One region of the Mesorhizobium sp. WSM4807 genome, then DNA from elsewhere that is predicted to be linked to it. Evidence: predicted binding sites of a transcription regulator. Region 1 holds the regulator's gene; each other region holds the start of a gene.
The links. Region 1 encodes PhoB, which activates phosphate uptake and scavenging genes when phosphate is short. Its sites were predicted from a motif close to TGTCATNNANCTGTCAT; they were not measured.

Region 2: AC0L3N_RS04490 (LTA synthase family protein) is a predicted target of PhoB. The motif match lies at 4,047-4,063, and genes of this name have one in related genera.
Region 3: AC0L3N_RS06595 (esterase-like activity of phytase family protein) is a predicted target of PhoB. The motif match lies at 1,671-1,687, and genes of this name have one in related genera.

Annotation. Positions count from the first base shown of each region.
Region 1 is NZ_JBVVQY010000005.1:186,068-192,256, reverse strand. Features, by position in the region: gene pstA (phosphate ABC transporter permease PstA) at 1-317, shown strand, start outside; gene pstB (phosphate ABC transporter ATP-binding protein PstB) at 330-1,145, shown strand; gene phoU (phosphate signaling complex protein PhoU) at 1,184-1,891, shown strand; gene phoB (phosphate regulon transcriptional regulator PhoB) at 1,908-2,597, shown strand; gene AC0L3N_RS08730 (ROK family protein) at 2,788-4,035, opposite strand; gene xylF (D-xylose ABC transporter substrate-binding protein) at 4,303-5,343, shown strand; gene AC0L3N_RS08720 (sugar ABC transporter permease) at 5,486-6,189, shown strand, end outside.
Region 2 is NZ_JBVVQY010000003.1:47,449-53,637, forward strand. Features, by position in the region: gene mltG (endolytic transglycosylase MltG) at 1-252, opposite strand, end outside; gene fabF (beta-ketoacyl-ACP synthase II) at 355-1,617, opposite strand; gene AC0L3N_RS04475 (acyl carrier protein) at 1,652-1,888, opposite strand; gene fabG (3-oxoacyl-[acyl-carrier-protein] reductase) at 2,078-2,815, opposite strand; gene fabD (ACP S-malonyltransferase) at 2,872-3,825, opposite strand; gene AC0L3N_RS04490 (LTA synthase family protein) at 4,093-6,018, shown strand.
Region 3 is NZ_JBVVQY010000004.1:106,653-112,841, forward strand. Features, by position in the region: gene AC0L3N_RS06595 (esterase-like activity of phytase family protein) at 1-1,610, opposite strand, end outside; partial or broken gene AC0L3N_RS06600 (glycoside hydrolase family 25 protein) at 1,817-1,945, opposite strand; gene AC0L3N_RS06605 (hypothetical protein) at 2,218-2,889, opposite strand; gene AC0L3N_RS06610 (DUF488 domain-containing protein) at 3,003-3,404, opposite strand; gene AC0L3N_RS06615 (glycoside hydrolase family 25 protein) at 3,521-4,537, opposite strand; gene AC0L3N_RS06620 (hypothetical protein) at 4,764-5,012, opposite strand; gene AC0L3N_RS06625 (GFA family protein) at 5,181-5,579, opposite strand; partial or broken gene AC0L3N_RS06630 (alpha/beta fold hydrolase) at 5,793-6,189, opposite strand, start outside.

The DNA of each region.
Region 1 (6,189 bases):
TCCAGACCGTATTCCATCACGTCCTGCCGCTGGCGATGCCGGGTATCATGACCGGCACCATCCTCGGAATGGCGCATGCGCTGGGCGAAACCGCGCCGTTGCTGATGATCGGCATGGTCGCCTTCATTGTCGACATTCCCGGCGGCTTCACCGATCCCGCGACGATCCTGCCGGTGCAGATATTCATGTGGGCGGATTTCCCGGAAGCTGGATTCCAGCAGAAGACTTCGGCGGCGATTTTGATTTTGCTGCTGTTTTTGGTCATCATGAACGCCATCGCGGTGATACTGCGCAGGCGCTTCGAGCGGCGCTGGTAAGGAGTAGAGGATATGAACATCATGACGGAAGCCGGCGTTGAGCAGAAACTGAGCAGCGGAACCAATGCCCCTTCGATCAAGATGAAGGGCGAAAAGGTCTCTGTTCATTACGGCGAGAAGCGAGCTCTGTTCGACGTGGATATCGATGTCCGCGAGAACCAGGTGACGGCGTTGATCGGCCCATCGGGCTGTGGCAAGTCGACATTCTTGCGGTGCCTGAACCGAATGAACGACACCATCGATATCGCGCGGGTGAGCGGCAAGATCACGCTCGACGGTGAGGATGTCTACGACCCGAAAATCGATGTCGTCGAGCTGCGAGCTCGCGTCGGCATGGTGTTCCAGAAGCCGAACCCGTTTCCGAAGTCGATCTATGAAAACGTCGCCTACGGTCCGCGCATTCACGGCCTGGCCAGGAGCAAGGCCGAGTTGGACGGCATCGTTGAATCGAGCCTGAAGAAGGCCGGCCTGTTCAACGAGGTCAAGGATCGCCTGCTCGAGTCGGGCACCGGTCTCTCCGGCGGACAGCAGCAGCGCCTGTGCATCGCGCGCGCCATCGCCGTATCGCCGGAAGTGATCCTGATGGACGAGCCCTGTTCGGCGCTCGATCCGATCGCCACCGCCCGCGTCGAGGAACTGATTGACGAACTGCGCCAGAACTACACGATCGTCATCGTCACCCATTCGATGCAGCAGGCAGCGCGCGTGTCGCAACGCACGGCGATGTTCCATCTCGGCTATCTGGTCGAGGAGGGCGCGACCGACAAGATGTTCACCAACCCCGACGACAAGCGCACCCAGGACTACATCACCGGCCGGTTCGGCTGAGCGGTCCGGCGGCGAATTTCGAACACGAGGACAGTATCATGGGTGAACACACCGTCGCATCTTTCGACGAGGAACTGGAGCACATCGACAGGCTGATCCGCGATATGGACGAGCTCGCCGCCGCGATGGTCGCAGCCTCGATCCGCGCGTTGCTTGCATCAGACAATGCGATGGCGCAGCGCGTCGTCTCGGACGACGCCATCATGGATGCGCGGCAGCGCGAACTCGACGATAGTGCGATCACGCTGATCGCCAAGCGGCAGCCGATGGCGCAAGATCTGCGCGCCGTGGTTGGCGCAATCCGCATGGCCGGCGATCTCGAGCGCATCGGCGACCTGGCCAAGAACATAGCCAAGCGGGTCAGCGCAGTCGGGCAGAGCGCCACGCCGCGTAATCTCTCGCACGGTATCGACGCGATGGCGGATCTCGTTCTTGTGCAGCTCCGCGGCGTGGTCGAGCACTATGTGTCGCGCAATGCCGGCGCGTTGAAAGAACTGCGCGCCGACGACCAGAAGATCGACGTGAAATACACGGCGGTTTTTCGCGAACTCCTGACCTACATGATGGAGGATCCGCGCAACATCACCGCCTGCACGCATCTTCTGTTCTGCGCCAAGAATCTCGAGCGTATCGGCGATCACGTCACCAACATCGCCGAAAACGCCTACTATGTCGTGACCGGGCAGCAATTGCCGGCGGATCGCCCGAAGCTCGACGAAACGACGATGTCGGCGCCGGCGACATGACGGGGGTGACCGGTCGATGATCGCGCCACGCATCATGGTGGTGGAGGACGAAGAGCCGCTGGGCGTCCTCCTCCGCTACAATCTGGAATCCGAAGGCTATCAGGTCGAGGTGGTGACGCGCGGCGACGAGGCCGAAATCCGGCTGCAGGAAAACGTGCCCGATCTTCTGGTGCTCGACTGGATGGTGCCGGCGGTTTCCGGCATCGAGCTTTGCCGACGCCTTCGGATGCGCCCCGAAACCGAGCGGCTGCCGATCATCATGCTGACTGCACGCGGCGAGGAGAGCGACCGGGTGCGCGGCCTCTCGACAGGGGCCGACGACTATCTGGTCAAGCCGTTCTCGACACCGGAATTCATGGCCAGGATCAAGGCGCTGCTGCGCCGCGCCAAGCCCGAAGTGCTGTCCAGCGTGCTGAAGGTCGGCGACATCGTGCTCGATCGCGAATCGCACAGGGTCTATCGCAAGAAGAGCGAGATCCGGCTCGGGCCAACCGAATTCCGGCTGCTCGAATTCATGATGCGGCACCCGGGTCGGGTCTTCTCGCGCAGCCAGTTGCTAGACAATGTCTGGGGCGAGACGATCTACATCGACGAGCGCACGGTGGACGTCCATGTCGGACGGTTGCGCAAGGCGGTCAACAATGGTCGCATGCCCGATGTCATCCGCACCATCCGCGGCGCGGGCTATGCGATCAGGGAAGACTAGCTGATATCCAGGTGATGCCGGCCTGCGACCGGCGATTTCCTGCGCTTCCGGTACGTACCCAAAAGTACGCTCCGTTCCGGTTCTCGGAACTCACGCAGTCTGGTCGGCTCGCGCCCGTCTTCGAGCCGGCGCGGCCTGACCTGAATCTCAACACATCCCCAAGTTGCAATCCGTTCCTTGCCTTTCGGAGTCAGGCCACGTGCTTCCTGATCATGCCGGACTTCCCTTGTATGCCCGGCGCGAAAATCTCCTGGTCGACGAAGCTCAGCGCCCGCAAGGCGCAGCCTTCGCGGATCAGCGGCAGCTCGTTCGTCTCGGTGTCGAAGGAAATCGAACCCGAATGATGGCCGCCGGCGGTCTGGGCGATGGCCTCGCGCAGGGCCGGCTCGATCAGGTCGAAGGCGGCAGCGCTGGCGCCGACCATGGCGACCGGCGCCGGATCGATCAGCGCGAACAGGCTGCCGAGCCCGAAGCCGAGCGCTTCGCCGGCCTTGCGGTAGGCTTCGCGCTCCGGTCCGTCCGCCTGGCGCGCCCGGGCCGCCAGTGCCCGCATCTCGGCGTCGCTGACATCGGCGACCGGCTCTGCGTTCTCGCTCAATTGCCTTGCGTTGCGCCAGATGGCGTAGTTGCCGGCATAGGCCTCGACGCAGCCGCGCCGCCCGCAGCGGCAAAGCGCGCCGCCCGGCCGATGAATCATGTGGCCGAATTCGCCGCCCGAGGAATGGGTGCCGGTGAACAGTTCGCCCTTCAGCACCAGCCCCATACCGATGCCGTGCGAGAGCAGGATGGCGATGAAATCGTCGCGGTAGCGATCCGGCTCGCGCCAGCGCAGCGCCACGGCCATCATGTTGCAGTCGTTCTCCATGATGGCCGGGATGCCGAACTCGCGTTCCAGAATGTCGGCGAAGGCGATGTTAGTCTGCGGCGTGATCGGCGACCACAACATGGCGCGCGCATGCGAATCGGTGATGCCCTGGATCGCCAGCGCGATGCGGGCGACGCTTTGGACGTCGAGGTCGGGGTCTTCGATCCGGCGCCGCACGATGGCGACACATTCGTCGATCAGCTCGTCGCGCGACATGGTCAGCGTGTCCAGCCGGCGTTGTTCCTCGGCGACCACCTGTCCGGCATAATCGATGACAGCGACCGACAGGAAATTCAGCGACAACACGACCGCCAATACCGCAGCGGCTTCCGGATTGAGGCTGAGGCCGACCTGCGGTCGGCCGCGTTTCATCGAAACGGTCTCGCTCGCCTTGCTCTCGGTCAGGATGCCTTCCTGGATCAGGTCGGAAGAGATCGCCGATATGGTCGAATGGCTGAGGCCGGTGGTTGCGGCGATCTCGGTCCGCGACGGCTGGCCGGCCCGGCGTACCGCAGAAATCACCATGGCCCGGTTGCGCCGGCGCAAATCGTCATGACGGATTCCAACCGACATTCTTTTGCTTCCTCCCTATTGCCGCGGCCGCTCATGAATCGGAAGCCGTCGGTAATGTCCGACAAATAGTGGCAGAAGCAGCAGGCCCTGTCATTATTTATTCCGAGGCTCGAAATAAGTCGGCAGGGACATCAAAATCCATCGGAATTGATGTTGACAGCGCTTCGCGGTTGGACCAGTATTTTTTCGAGGCTCGAAAAAATAGGGGGCCTTTGTGCCGGCCTTCGGGCCAGTTGGTCGCGCCGTACGCGGCGCAGGGAGGATATCATGAAGAGATTCGCAGCCGCCATTCTGGCGGGGGTCGCCATGTCGCTGACGCTCGCGTCGGTCGCACAGGCCAAGGACAAGGTCATTGGCGTTTCGTGGTCGAATTTCCAGGAAGAGCGTTGGAAGACCGACGAAGCCGCCATGAAGACTGCGATCGAGGCAGCCGGCGACAAGTATATTTCCGCCGATGCACAGTCCAATCCCGGCAAGCAGTTGACCGATGTCGAGAGCCTGATCTCGCAGGGCGCCAACGCGCTGATCATCCTTGCGCAGGACGCCTCGGCCATCGGGCCGGCGGTGCAGAAGGCGCTGGACGAAGGCATTCCGGTCGTCGGCTATGACCGGCTGATCGAGAACAAGGACGTGTTCTATCTGACCTTCGACAACCAGGAAGTCGGCCGCATGCAGGCCCGCGAAGTGTTCAAGGTGGCGCCGGAAGGCAATTACGTCTTTATCAAGGGCTCGGGCGCCGATCCGAATGCCGATTTTCTGTTCGCCGGCTCCATGGAAGTGCTCAAGGACGCGATCGACAGCGGCAAGATCAAGAATGTCGGCGAGGCCTATACGGACGGCTGGCTTCCCGCCAACGCTCAGAAGAATATGGAGCAGTTCCTGACCGCCAACGACAACAAGGTCGATGCGGTGGTTGCTGCCAATGACGGCACCGCTGGTGGCGTCGTCGCGGCGCTAACGGCGCAAGGCTTGGCCGGATCCGTCCCGGTGTCGGGCCAGGACGGCGACCATGCCGCGCTGAACCGTATCGCGCTCGGCACGCAGACCGTATCGGTATGGAAAGACGCGCGCGAGCTCGGCAAGAACGCTGCCGAGATCGCCTCGCAGCTGGCCGACGGCAAGCAGATGACAGACATTGCGGGCGTCAAGGACTTCACCACGCCGGGCGGCAATGTCGTCAAGTCGCTGTTCCTGACGCCGATTGCCATCACCAAGGACAATCTCAACGTCGTCATCGACGCAGGCTGGATCAAGAAGGAAGAGGTCTGCGCCGGCGTGGCAGCGGGCACTGTCCCGGTCTGCAACTGATCCGGCCTTCGCAAGAAGCCTGAAACGCCGCGACTTCACGCCGCGGCGTTTTTTCAAAAAGAATTGTTTTTCCGCTTCTCGCGGCTAACTTCTAAGCTGCTTCCGGCATCCGCGGCAGACGGCAACCCGGTGGGAGGACATCATGACCGATACGACTTCCAACACGCCGGCCGCCGGTACAGCTGCCGATCGGGCGCGTGAATCCGAGCTGAGCTCCGTCGGCCGCTTCCTCAAGGCAACCGAGCTCGACATACGCATGCTCGGCATGGTCGGCGCGCTGCTGGTCATCTGGGTTGGAATCCACATCCTGTCGGGCGGGCTCTTCCTTACGCCGCGCAATCTCTGGAACCTGTCGGTGCAGACCTCCTCGGTCGCGATCATGGCGACCGGCATGGTGCTGGTCATCGTGATGCGCAACATCGATCTTTCGGTCGGCTCCGTCGAAGGTGTGATCGGCATGGTGATGGGCGTCGCGCAGGCCGAATTCCTCATCCGGGTCATGGGCTTCCAGCTTGGAAATCCCTGGATATGGATCATCGCACTGGCTGCCGGCGTAGCGCTCGGCCTCATGATCGGCGCGCTCCAGGGCTTCATCATCGCCTATCTCGAGGTTCCGGCCTTCATCGTGACGCTGGGCGGCCTGCTGATCTGGCGCGGCATGGCGTGGCTGATGACGAGCGGGCGCACTGTCGCGCCGCTCGACGCCACATTCCAGCTCATGGGTGGCGGGCCGCGTGGCTCGATCGGGGCAACCGCAAGCTGGATCGTCGGCATTCTCGCCTGTGTGGCCGTCGCCTTGATGCTGCTCAACGGCCGGTCACAGCGCAAGCGGTTCAAATTCCCGCT
Region 2 (6,189 bases), on a different contig from region 1:
CGACGGGCCGGGCTCGTTGAATTCCTGCTTGCCGAAATACAATGCAAAACCGGCCGTGAGAACCAACAGCATCACCAAGGAGATGACGAAGTTCATAAACACGACGAACTGGCTGCGCGAGGCGCGCGAGCGCTTGGGCGGCGGCGTGCCGGCTTCAGGCCGCAATGCTTCGCTGGCCGTCTTCGGCATGATCGGACCCGACGGTGCGGACCGTTGCCCGAGTTCCCCATTGTCCGCCGAATTTGTGCTCATGGCGCCCTACCGTTTGATCGTGCAACGAATCCCCTTGGGCACAGTAGGGGCGAATATGGCAAAATTGACGGCACGCATAGACCGTGCCGGTCGGCGGACCGGTCAGCCATTGTAGCGCTGGAAGACCAGCGAGGCGTTGGTGCCGCCGAAGCCGAAGGAATTGGACAGCGCCACGTCGACCTGGCGGGCGCGCGGCTTGTGCGGCACCAGGTCGATCGCCGTTTCGCGCTCCGGGTGGTCGAGATTGATGGTGGCCGGCGCGATGTTGTCGCGAATGGCGAGGATCGAAAAGATCGCCTCGGCGGCGCCCGCCGCACCCAGGAGATGGCCTATCGACGACTTGGTCGACGACATCGATATTTTCGACGCGGCATTGCCTACCAGCCGCTCGACGGCGCCGAGCTCGATCGTGTCGGCCATGGTCGAGGTGCCGTGCGCGTTGATGTAGTCGACGTCTGCGGGCGTCAGCTTGGCCCGGTTCAGCGCCGCAACCATGCAGCGGAAGGCGCCGTCGCCATCTTCGGCCGGCGCGGTGATGTGATAGGCATCGCCGGTCAGGCCGTAACCGGTGACCTCGGCATAGATCTTGGCGCCGCGTGCCTTGGCGTGTTCCAGTTCCTCCAAAATGACGACGCCGGCGCCCTCGCCCATGACGAAGCCGTCGCGGTCGCGGTCATAGGGACGCGAGGCCGTTTCCGGAGCGTCGTTGCGGTCGGTGGACAGCGCACGGCAGGCTGCGAAACCGGCGATCGACAGCCGCGTCACCGGCGCCTCGGTGCCGCCCGCGACCATCACGTCGGCATCGCCCCACATGATCAGCCGAGCGGCGTCGCCGATGGCATGCGCGCCGGTGGAGCAAGCGGTGACGACGGCGTGGTTGGGGCCTTTCAGCCCATGCCGGATCGAAACCTGGCCGGAGACGAGATTGATGATCTGGCCGGGGATGAAGAACGGGCTGATGCGGCGCGGTCCGCGCTCCTTCAGGATCAACGCGTTCTCGGCGATGCCTTCGATGCCGCCGATGCCGGAGCCGATCAGCACGCCGGTGGCGCACTGTTCCTCATGCGTCTTCGGTGCCCACCCCGAATCCTTCAGCGCCTCGTCGGCGGCCGCGAGCCCGTAGAGAATGAAGTCGCCGATCTTGCGCAGTTCCTTCGGCTCGAGAACGGCCTCGGGATTGAAGGTAGCGTCCTCACCATTACCGCGCGGAATGACGTGGGCGACCTTACAGGCAAGATCCTCCACCTCGAACTCGGTGATGCGCTTGGCTGCGCTGCGGCCGGTAAGAAGCTCCTTCCAGCCATGCTCGAAGCCTACGCCGAAGGGCGAAAGCAGCCCAAGGCCCGTGACGACGACACGCCTCATCGCAGGTCCTCCTCGGTGATGACTGCAAATAGCGTCAGGCAGAAGCCTTATCGATGTACTTCACCGCATCGCCAACAGTCAGGATGGTTTCGGCCGCATCGTCCGGGATCTCGACGCCGAATTCTTCTTCGAACGCCATGACGAGTTCGACCGTGTCGAGACTGTCCGCGCCCAGATCATCGATGAAGCTCGCCTGCTCCGTCACCTTGTCGGCATCGACGCCAAGGTGCTCGATAACGATCTTCTTGACGCGCTCTGCGGTGTCACTCATTTGGGCATCCTCGTCTTTTGTTTGTCTGTCTTCGTTAGCGGGCAGAATGCCGCTAATCAAGCTGAAAGATGGTCCGGCCGGAAACGCAACAGCACCGGGTCGGTTTTTGCCCGAACCGCCGGGTTGCGGGCCGCATTACACGAAAATCGGCCTGGGTCCAAGGCGAAAAGGGGTGTTTTCCCGCAACTGTCAAATCATCGCCATGCCGCCATTCATGTGAATGGTCTGGCCGGTGACATAGGCAGCTTCGTTGGAAGCGAGGTAGGCGACGGCGGAAGCGACTTCGGCGCTGGTGCCCATGCGCCGTGTCGGGATCGCTGCCATGATCGCCTCTTTCTGCTTGTCGTTGAGCTTGTCGGTCATCGCCGATTCGATGAAGCCCGGAGCGACGCAGTTGACGGTGATGTTGCGGGTGGCGATCTCCTGCGCCAGCGACTTGGAAAAGCCGATCATGCCGGCCTTGGAGGCGCAGTAATTGGTCTGGCCGGGATTGCCGGTGACGCCAACCACAGAGGTGATGTTGATGATGCGGCCATGCCGGCGCCGCATCATCGGATGGGTCAGTTCGCGGGTCAGCCGGAACACGGCGGTCAGATTGACTTCGAGCACCGTATCCCAGTCGGCGTCCGCCATGCGTACGAACAGACCGTCCTTGGTGATGCCGGCATTGTTGACGAGAATGTCGACACCTTCGAGATCGGCCTCGACCTTCTGGCCGAGCGCCTTGACCTCGTCGCGATTGGCAAGGTTCGCCGGGAACAGCTTGACCCGCTCGCCGAGCTCGGCCGCCAGCGTCTCCAGCTTTTCGACGCGGGTGCCGTGCAGGCCGACAACGGCGCCTTGCGCATGCAGCACCCTGGCGATAGCCTCGCCGATGCCTCCCGATGCGCCTGTGACGAGCGCCTTGCGGCCGGTCAATTCGAACATGTCTTGTCTCCTGATCTAAGAGAACACCCTACACGGGTGGGGTCAAATCTCGGCGGTTATGCGAGCGCCGCCAGCGCCGCCTCGACATCCGCCGCCGTGCCGACAGCGCCGGTGGCGATATCGCGGTTGATGCGCCGCGCCAGTCCCGACAGCACCTTGCCGGCGCCCACCTCGTAAAGTGTCGCAATGCCATTTGCGCCGAACCACTCCACCGTTTCGCGCCAGCGCACGCGGCCGGTCACCTGTTCGACCAGGCGGCGGGCGATTGCGTCCGGATCGCTGGACGGGGTGACCGACACGTTAGAGACTACGGGCACCAACGGCGCGTTCTTCGTAACCTCGGCCAGCGCATTGCGCATGACCTCGGCCGCCGGTGCCATAAGCGCCGAATGGAAAGGTGCCGAGACCTGCAGCATCAGCGCCCGCTTGGCGCCTTTATCCGTGCACAGCCTCGCCGCCAGTTCGACCGCCGCCCTGGCGCCGGAGATCACCAGTTGGCCACCGCCATTGTCGTTGGCGATCTGGCAAACTGAATCTTTGGCTGAACCTTTGGCCGCTTCAGCGCAGGCGTCTTCGACATCGGCCTGTTCCAGCCCGATGATCGCCGCCATGGCGCCCTCGCCGGCCGGCACTGCCGCCTGCATGGCATTGCCGCGGATACGCAAGAGCCGGGCGGCATCGGCGACCGAAACGAAACCGGCGGCGGCAAGCGCCGAATATTCGCCGAGCGAATGGCCGGCGACATAGGCGACCTTGTCCTTCAGCGAGAAGCCGCGCGATTCCAGCGCCCGGATCGCGGCAAGTGACACAGCCATCAGCGCCGGCTGGGCATTGGCGGTCAGCGTCAGCGTCTCTTCCGGCCCTTCCCAGATCAGCTTCGACAGGTTTTCGCCGAGCGCGTCGTCGACCTCTTCGAAGATCTTCCGCGATTCCGGAAAGGCGTCGGCGAGGTCCTTGCCCATGCCGACAGCTTGGCTGCCCTGTCCCGGAAAGGTGAATGCAACGGCCATGTGTGGCTCCCAAGCGGCTGATTTTTCCTGGCTGTGACGCAAGGCGGGCGGGCAAGTCAAGTCCGCTATCGGCCCGACCCGGGCCACTCCGGCTCGGTATTGCTGGCCGAGTACCTGTTCCAAAAGGCTTTTTATCGATCACTCATGATGAAAATCGCTCACGATTCGTTTGCTGGCTCTTCTTATTTCAGCCACAGGCGCTAGCTTTTCGTGACATATCGATGACAGCTCAATGACGCTTTTGTGTATGGTCGGGGGAATTGTAAGGTGGCAAGGACTAGGAAGGGCGCTGGCAAAGCCGCGCCACAGTTTCTGGAAGGCGATCCGGCCACCGGCTATCTGCCGGGCCGGAAATGGCCGTTTATCCGTTATGGCCTCGTCAGCCTTCTCGCCGCCACCATCCTGGTTTTTGCGATCGAACTGATCGTGCGCGGCGACTTTGCCGGTACCGTCGCATTCTTCCTGCAGCCCTTCAAGCCGGGCTGGACCACCATCATCATCTTCGCGCTGATTCTGATCGGCCTCGACGCAGTGCTCGGCCGCAGCCACCAGAGCCTGATTATCGTCGCGCCGCTGACCCTGGCGCTGGCCTTCGTCGGCCATCAGAAATCGCTTTATCTCGGCGATCCGCTCTATCCGACCGATTTCCTCTATTCACGCCAGATCGTAGCGCTGATGCCGCTTCTGGTGCGCGAACGTCCGGGAACCGCCATCGCTCTGGCGGTCGGCATCGTTGGCAGCCTCTCGCTGCTCGTTTATGGCTGGCGGCTGTGGCGCCGCCGGGTACCGGCGCTCGGTCGCAAGGGGCGGCTGGCCAGGCTGACGCTGACCGTGCCGCTGCTCGCCTTCTTCGTGTCGATCATGGATTACGCGACGTTCTCGTGGACCCGCGACCGGCTGCAAATCATCCCGATCATGTGGGACCAGAAGGAAAATTACGCCTCCAACGGCTTCGCACTGGCCTTCGCGCTCAACGTGCCGATGGCCCATGTCCCCGCGCCTGCCGGCTACTCCGACAAAGCGATCGCGGCGATCGAAAGGCCTGATGTGAAGGCATCGGTACCGACCGAGAAGCCAGATATCATCATCGTCATGAGCGAATCCTTCTGGGATCCGACCGAACTGCCCGGCGTCACCATCACGCCCGATCCGATTCCCAACGTGCGGGCGCTGCGCTCTGGCCACGTATTCTCGCCCGAATTCGGCGGCATGACCGCCAATGTCGAGTTCGAGGCGCTGACCGGCCTTTCCAACGCCTTCCTGCCGGCCGGCAGCATCCCCTACCAGCAATATGTCCGCGCGCCGGTGCCGTCGATGGCGACGTTCCTGAAGAGCCAGGGCTATGAGACGCGCGCCATCCATCCGGGCACAAGCTGGTTCTGGAACCGAACGCCGGTCTATGCGGAGTTCGGCTTCGATGACTTCAAGTCCGAAGAAAACATGCCATATCTCGAAAAGCGCGGGCCGCTAGCGTCGGACGCGGCAATGACCGACGAGATCATCCGCGAAGCCGACGCCACGGACGATCCGTTCTTCTACTTCGCCGTCAGCCTGCAAAACCACGGACCCTACGAACCGAATCGCTATTACAATCCGACCCATAAGGTGCAGGCTCCGACCAGCCAGTGGGCAAAGGATTCGCTGCTGAGCTTCACGGAAGGCGCATCCGACGCCGACAAGAGCCTCGAGCGCCTCATCGAATGGGCGAAGAACCGGCGGCGACCGACGGTCATCGCCTTCTTCGGCGACCATCTGCCGCCGCTCGGTCCTGTCTATGTCGAGACCGGCTTCCTCAAGGATAACGTCGCGCCACGCAAGGAGCCGCCCGACCAGATGCTGCTGCATCACCGAACACCGCTGATCGTATGGTCCAACCGCACCGGTCCGGTCGCGGACATGGGCACTGTCAGTCCAGTCTTTCTGCCCTACCATGTCCTGACCACGGCCGGGATCAGCCACCCCTATTACACCGGCTTCCTCGGCCAGATGCGCGAGCGCTACAGCGTCGTCGACCGCAATTTGTTGATGACGCCGGCGGGCGAGGCCACGCCGGACTGGGCGCGCAAGAAGAAAATCGACCCGGCCATTCGCGATTTCCGTTTGCTGCAATACGACATGATGTTCGGCAAGCGCCGCGCAGCGCCCGATTTCTTCCCGGAAACGGTGAAGAAGCTCGTTCCGCATACAAGCTGAAGATGCCGCGACATGTCGCCCTCGCGGCGGCGGATTTTCGGCTCGCCCTTGTCTTGCGGCCAAATTCCTGTATAGACGCCCGCAATCTGCCGGTCCTTGCTGGGGGCTGAACGGAGGGCCGGAGGTTTTTTCGAAACCTTCGTGTGGAGCCAGAAGCGCTTCCGCCTCCCG
Region 3 (6,189 bases), on a different contig from region 1:
ACGCGCAGGATGGCGTGCGGGACGAGCTTTGCCGGATCGCCTTCATTGGCCAGCCAGAAGCCGCCTTCACCGTCGGCGACGATGCCTTCGATGTCGAGCTTCTGTGCAGGATGGCCGCCACGCGTGACGATGGTCTTGCCGGTGATCAGCGCCGGCGTCTGCGTGGCATCGATCTCGAAGATCGAGGGCGCGTTGGCGTAGAATGAGTCCGAGGCTGCGAAGAGCCTGCCGGCAGTGTCGCCTGCCGCGAGCGCCGAAACCGCACCCCAGCCGAGCGGCGTGCCGTCTGCCGTGAGCTTTGCCGCGATCATCGGGTAAGTGGCGGGACCGTCGGAGCGCTCGTAGACCATGACGTGCGAGCGGGCGAGCCCGTCCTCAACCAGGTCGGCCTCGTTGGCGGTGACCAGGAGATTGCGCGACGGAATCGCGACCAGGCCTTCCGGGCCGATGCCGGACGGCAGGATCTGGACAAACTGAGGCTCCGCACCCGTGTCCTTGTAGACGCCGACAGCGGAGCCACGCTCCGAAGCGACGAACATCAGCCTGTCCTCGCCGAACGTGCCGGTCTCGAGACCTTCCGGCTCGACGCCCTTCTTGTTGCGGTCGTCGGGATAATGGCCGGCATTGGCGACCTGGTACTCGAAGGACGGACCGGATTCGTAGAGAACCTCGCCCTTCTTGCTGAAGATCGTGAAGCCGCGCGAGCCGCCCTTGTAGTCGCCTTCGTTGGCGACGACGAGACGATCATTGTCGAGCCATTTCACGGCGTCGGGTTCGCGCGCGACGTTTTCCATTTTGCCATCGAAGGACAAGGCGCCGTTCTTCTTGGTGTCGATCTTGTCCAGCGCGACTGAGCCTGCGGTGAAGTGCGTGACGATCGCACCGGTTTCGGCGTTGACGATGGCGATGTGGTTGTTTTCCTGCAGCGTGACCGCGATCTCGATGGCCTCGTTGAAAGCGACGAATTCCGGCTCCGGATCTTCCGCTGCGACCTCGGCAATGCCCGCCAGGTTGACGGTCTTCTTCGTCGCGCAATCAGGCTGGCCTTCGGCAAGCGTGAAGATCTTGAGGTCGCCCGCCGGCATCTGCGGAATTTCTCCGTCGTTCAGATCCTCGTCGCGCTCGTTCTCGATGGCGATGGCCAGGAACTTGCCGTCCTTGCTGAACGCCAGCGAGTCCGGCTGGCCGCCGAGGTCGCAGGTGCCTTCGATCGCCTTTGAGGCAAGATCGATGACGGTGAGGTTGCCCGAAGGCTTGGCTTTGCTCTCCGACGTGTTGACGCCGGCCAGCACCTTGCCGCCGATGACGACAACCGAGGTCGGCTCGCCGTCGATCTTGACGATGCCGCCGGCCTTGGGCGCCTTGGGATCGGCGATGTCGATGAAGCCGACTGCACCGAGCGGGCTGTCGGAATAGACCAGCGTCATGCCGTCTTCGCTTGCCGCGATGATCTCGGACGAAGTCGGCGTGGTCTTCTCGACGTCCGCAGGGAGGTTTCCGGCGACCGCGAAGCTCGCGACTCGGTTGAACATCATGTCGGCATGGGCCGGCAGCGAAACGGAAGCAGCAAGCGCTGCCGTCAAGACGAAAAGCGCGGAATGGCGGGGCACGGGTGGCGTCTCCTGTTCGAATGGAAGCCACCTGATTTGCGGGAACCACATTTCAAAGCGATGACGGATCGATGACACTTCCGCGACAGGCGGTCAGGGTCCGTCGATATTCACCTCATGTTGGCCTGCAAATGGCGGCTTTCTGCGGCCGCGTTCAGCACCCCCGGGTGCGAGCAGCAAGAAGTTCCAGCCCCGGACCGGATCCCCTACTCCGCCTCGGCCACCATCTGCCGTCCGCCAACCCAGTTCCGCCAGGCTCTCTCGTCGCCGTGGAACACGTTGAGGTCGATGCGGCCCCTCACCCCGTGCGACAGGCCGGAGCCGGAATATCGAAACTAAAGCCGACCGGCCGGCAAGCCGTCGGAAGAGGTTGTGCCGGGAATACAGAATCCGCAAGCAGTCCGGTTTTAAGGAGTGATGGCATGCGTTATGCGGTGGTGATTGAAAGACATCTTCCGCCTACGTGCCGGACCTATCTGGCTGCACCGCGACCGGCGGAGCGGAATCTGCAAAAGTGCGACACGTTGTGGCGATCAGCAGATGCTCGTGAGGCCGAATCCAACTCATCGGCTTGGTCGGAAGATCGGGCCAAAAGTTCTTACAGCTGTCAAAAAAGCAATTCTTGAATCTCAGACTCAACTCCATGGTTGAGACGGATCACTCCGTTAATGAGCCATTGTGGATAGGCTTTGTGCGTTCCCATCGCGAGCACAAACCCCTTTTCCGGGTAGTCGACGCCGAACCTTTCGGCCATCTTTCGTAGCGTTTCTGCTTCGCCATAGAGCCGTCGCCACTTGAGGAACGTAGCCTCAATCTCCCAGTCCTGACAGGTTCCTTCACGCGGCCCGTCTGCAGTTTCGTATCTATACTTGAACAGAAATGGAGCTGGTTCGTATGGGACAAGGCCTTTGCCCAAAAACCCAAACAGGCTGTTAGCCTCTTGGTCGTGCCACATACGAAACCGTGCTTTCTCAGCTTCGAACGTAGCGCGGTCCTTTCTTGCAACCACAAACTCTGCCTTTTGGGGTCGAACCAGGGCCAAACTTCTGCCTTGTTCCAGCTCGGCATTGAGGCTGGAAACGACGTGACGAGCGAGAAATTGGGTTCGTGATTTCTCTGACAGGCTGCCGGTGATCACCAATGACTTATGTTCTAGTCTTCGGCTCTCGCTTCGATGATCACCTTTGGGAAGACGCCAGCTATATTCAATGGTGTCCCATCTGCCGAATTTCTGCGCATCTTCAAGAGACCGGAAAGCTACGGGATAGAGTCGATCCAATTACCGTCAAAATCGAGCCCTGCGCAGCAAACCAGCTCACCATGGGTCTCTCCAACGCGAGGTGCAGCCTTTACCAAAACCACTGCAGAGTCGCGTTGGGGCAGAGATGTCAATCACGCAGCCTTGAGACAAAACCCTTTCGGAACTCCGAGATGTTTAACTGAGCTCTTTCGGATATTCAATATCTGCTCACAAATAATAGAGCGATGACAATCCCTGTGATTTCTTTCAAAGCACATCAAACAGATGGTCTTTGTTTCGGCCTGAAGCGCTAATTCACAAATTAATTTTTCTGCAGACTCATTTGCGATATGACTCCTGAAAATTCGTTCAAATCGTTGACGGTCGCCGCTTCGCGCAGCGAGCCGGCCTTCTTTGGGATCACCAAGAGCCTTTGTGTGGCGATAGCCGATGCCAGAACTTTCAAGATGGTCCTTAAATGAGTTTTTGGAGAAACCAGGTTTTCGCGAATCACCAATCTCGGATCCTTCGTAACCTATCGTCAGTAGTGCCATTTGAACGTCTCTTTGCCTGCTATACAATTGGTAGACGGTTGAGCTTGTCCGAAGCGCAATGCACGATCAACCCTTAAGATCGCTGGCCACGCGCATTTGGCCGCGGGATCTAGCTCTTATTCCGCCTCGGCCAGCATCTGCCGCCCGCCGACCCAGTTCCGCCAGGCTCTCTCGTCGCCGTGGAACACGTTGAGGTCGATGCGGCCCCTCACCCCGTGCGACAGGCCGGAGCCGGAATACTGCCAGAACACCCATTTGCGGCCGGGATAGACCTTTGCCGGGTGCTGTGCCACCGCGCGCAGCCAGAATGGATAGTCCAGAAATGCGCCACGCAGATTGTCGCGGTAGAAATCAGGTGCGGTGTAGATGATGGGCCGCTGGCCGTAGTGGCGCTCGAGCTTGTCCATGAAGACCTGCATCTTCTCCAGCACCTTTTGCCGCGACGGCCGCCGCTTGCAGCTGGATTCGCCGTTCCACTCGACATCGATCACCGGCGGCAAGGCGCCCTCGACCCTCGGCACGTTGCGGATGAACCAGTCGGCCTGCTCGCCGGCGGTGCGGCACCAGTAGAAGAAATGGTAGGCGCCGCGCTTGAGGCCGGCGGCGTGGGCATTGCGCCAGTTCTTCCTGAACATCGGGTCGAGATGATCGCCGCCGTCGGTCGCCTTGATGTAGGCAAAGTTCGCGCCCTGCGCGCGCAGCTTGCCCCAGTTCACGTTGCCCTGCCAGCGCGAGACATCGACGCCGTGAACGGCGAGGTGTCTGGGCGAGGCCCTGCCGAAATTGATCGGCTTGGCGTCACGAAAACGATAGCGCTGGACCGGCTCGGCAAGCATCGGTGCGGCCCGTGCCAGCCGCTTCGGCGCCACCAGGGCAATCGGCTCGACGGGTGGTTCGATGCTTTCGGCAGGCTCCGGACTGGCCATCGCCACAGTCTGCTCCGTCGCCTCCTCCAGCGCGAAGTCGGGTTCGGCATCGGCAGCGCCGACCGACGCCACCGGCGCGGGCGGACGCACAACCGAGCTGGTCGTCTCGCTGGACGGCACTTGCAGCGCGTCGACGCCGGACGTGGATGTGCAGCCGGCAAGGCAAAGTGACGCGATCGAGAAGATGACGACGCCTGATAACCGCATCTGGACCTGTACGCAGAACACAACAGACCGAGGGCAAGACAACGCCGCCGGACAAACCAGTCCGGATTACTAACGAGAAATTACCAACAAAGTTTGAATCAAATTGTTAGGGCAGAGGGGCTGGGCAAACAGAATACATGGCGGGCTCGCTAATCACCGTAGCGGTGAGAGCCTGGAAACGCCGCAGGAGGGCGCGAAGGATCGCCGACGCCTGCAGGCCCGCTGCCTAGCCGCACAACCATAGCTTGTGGCAGCTCTCGGCTACCATATGAGCGGGCGGGATGGAGCGGTCGGTGCCGAGGCGATCGGAGTTGGGGCGATCGGTGACGGGATTGACCGACGCATCATCATCCCGACGAACCTTTTCTTCAAGCAGCGAGCGAAGCTCGGCCGGCTGCACGCGGTCACGCTCCATCACCAGCTTGACCATCGGATCGCTCAAAAGCTCATCCAGGGTGTTGATTCTGTCGTTCATCCGTCGCCTCCTTCGACTGCCTACCCGCAAGCAATAGATAGGCGGCAATGATGGCTCGCCAATGACGTTTTGCCGACTATCTCGTGTCCTGGACGAAAAAATCTGGGCACGCGCTGTGCTTGAGTTCGCCTGTACTTCGGTTCGCCTGTGCTTCAGTTCGCCTGTGCTTCAATTCGGGGGTGGCGCGCCTTCATATTGCGGCAGTCCGTCGTCGAGCTGTACCCAGGGCTGCTTCGAGGCGGTCCACATATGCATCTGTGGCTTGAACACGGAAGGATCGTCAAGCGAGCCGGAGGTGACGCCGATGATGCCGGCGGAGTCACGCCGGGAAAACAACGTCGTGCCGCAGTCCGGGCAAAAGCCGCGCTTGAGATCGGGCGAGGAATTCACCAGCGCCACCGGTCCTTCTGTCGTCACGTCGTCGATGCGGAACAGCACGCGGGCGTTGAAGGCCGCGCCCAGCGCCTTCTGGCAGAGCCGGCAATGGCAGACGCGCTCGTTGATCGGCGCTGCATCGGTGCGGTAGCGCACCGCCCCACACAGGCAGCCACCCTGATATTTCGCCATTACCTGCGCCCTCTTTCTGAAGATTGGGGCAAGGTAGCTGCCGGCATAGCAGCGTCAATTGAAAAGCCTTGATGGCGTTATCTGTTGGCGTGATGCGACCGAGGTTCAATCGCCCAACGACACATGCCGGAACCGCAAGGAACATAAGCTGGCTTCATGGGGCTAAGCATCGCCGGCCATCTCACCCGAGACCGCCGGCAGGTATCAGGTTGGTTATTCCGTTTCGCTGACGATCTCGTCCCAGGTCTTGACCTTGGTCTCCCCATTGAGGAAGGGCAGCGCCGCGGCCACCAGTTCCGGCGCGAAAAACACGTCATAGTGGGTGCGGTTCGGCAGGATGGCCAGGCGGTTCTGCGACAGGTTCTCGCGCATCCAGCCGGCGTCCTTCAACCCGCCGCCGAGCATCTGGTAGAACTTGATCTCGTGCTCGGGCCGGTACATGTCGCTGTCGCCGAACACCAGCATGACAGGCATCTTCAGCTTCGCAAGTCGGCGGAGTAGTCGTAGTCCTTGCGCATATGGGCGCCGAGCTGGTCGAGCAGTTTTGGAAAATCCTGCGGGCGCGGCGCGACCGCCATGTAGGATTTGTACATCGGCGTGTCCTTCATCA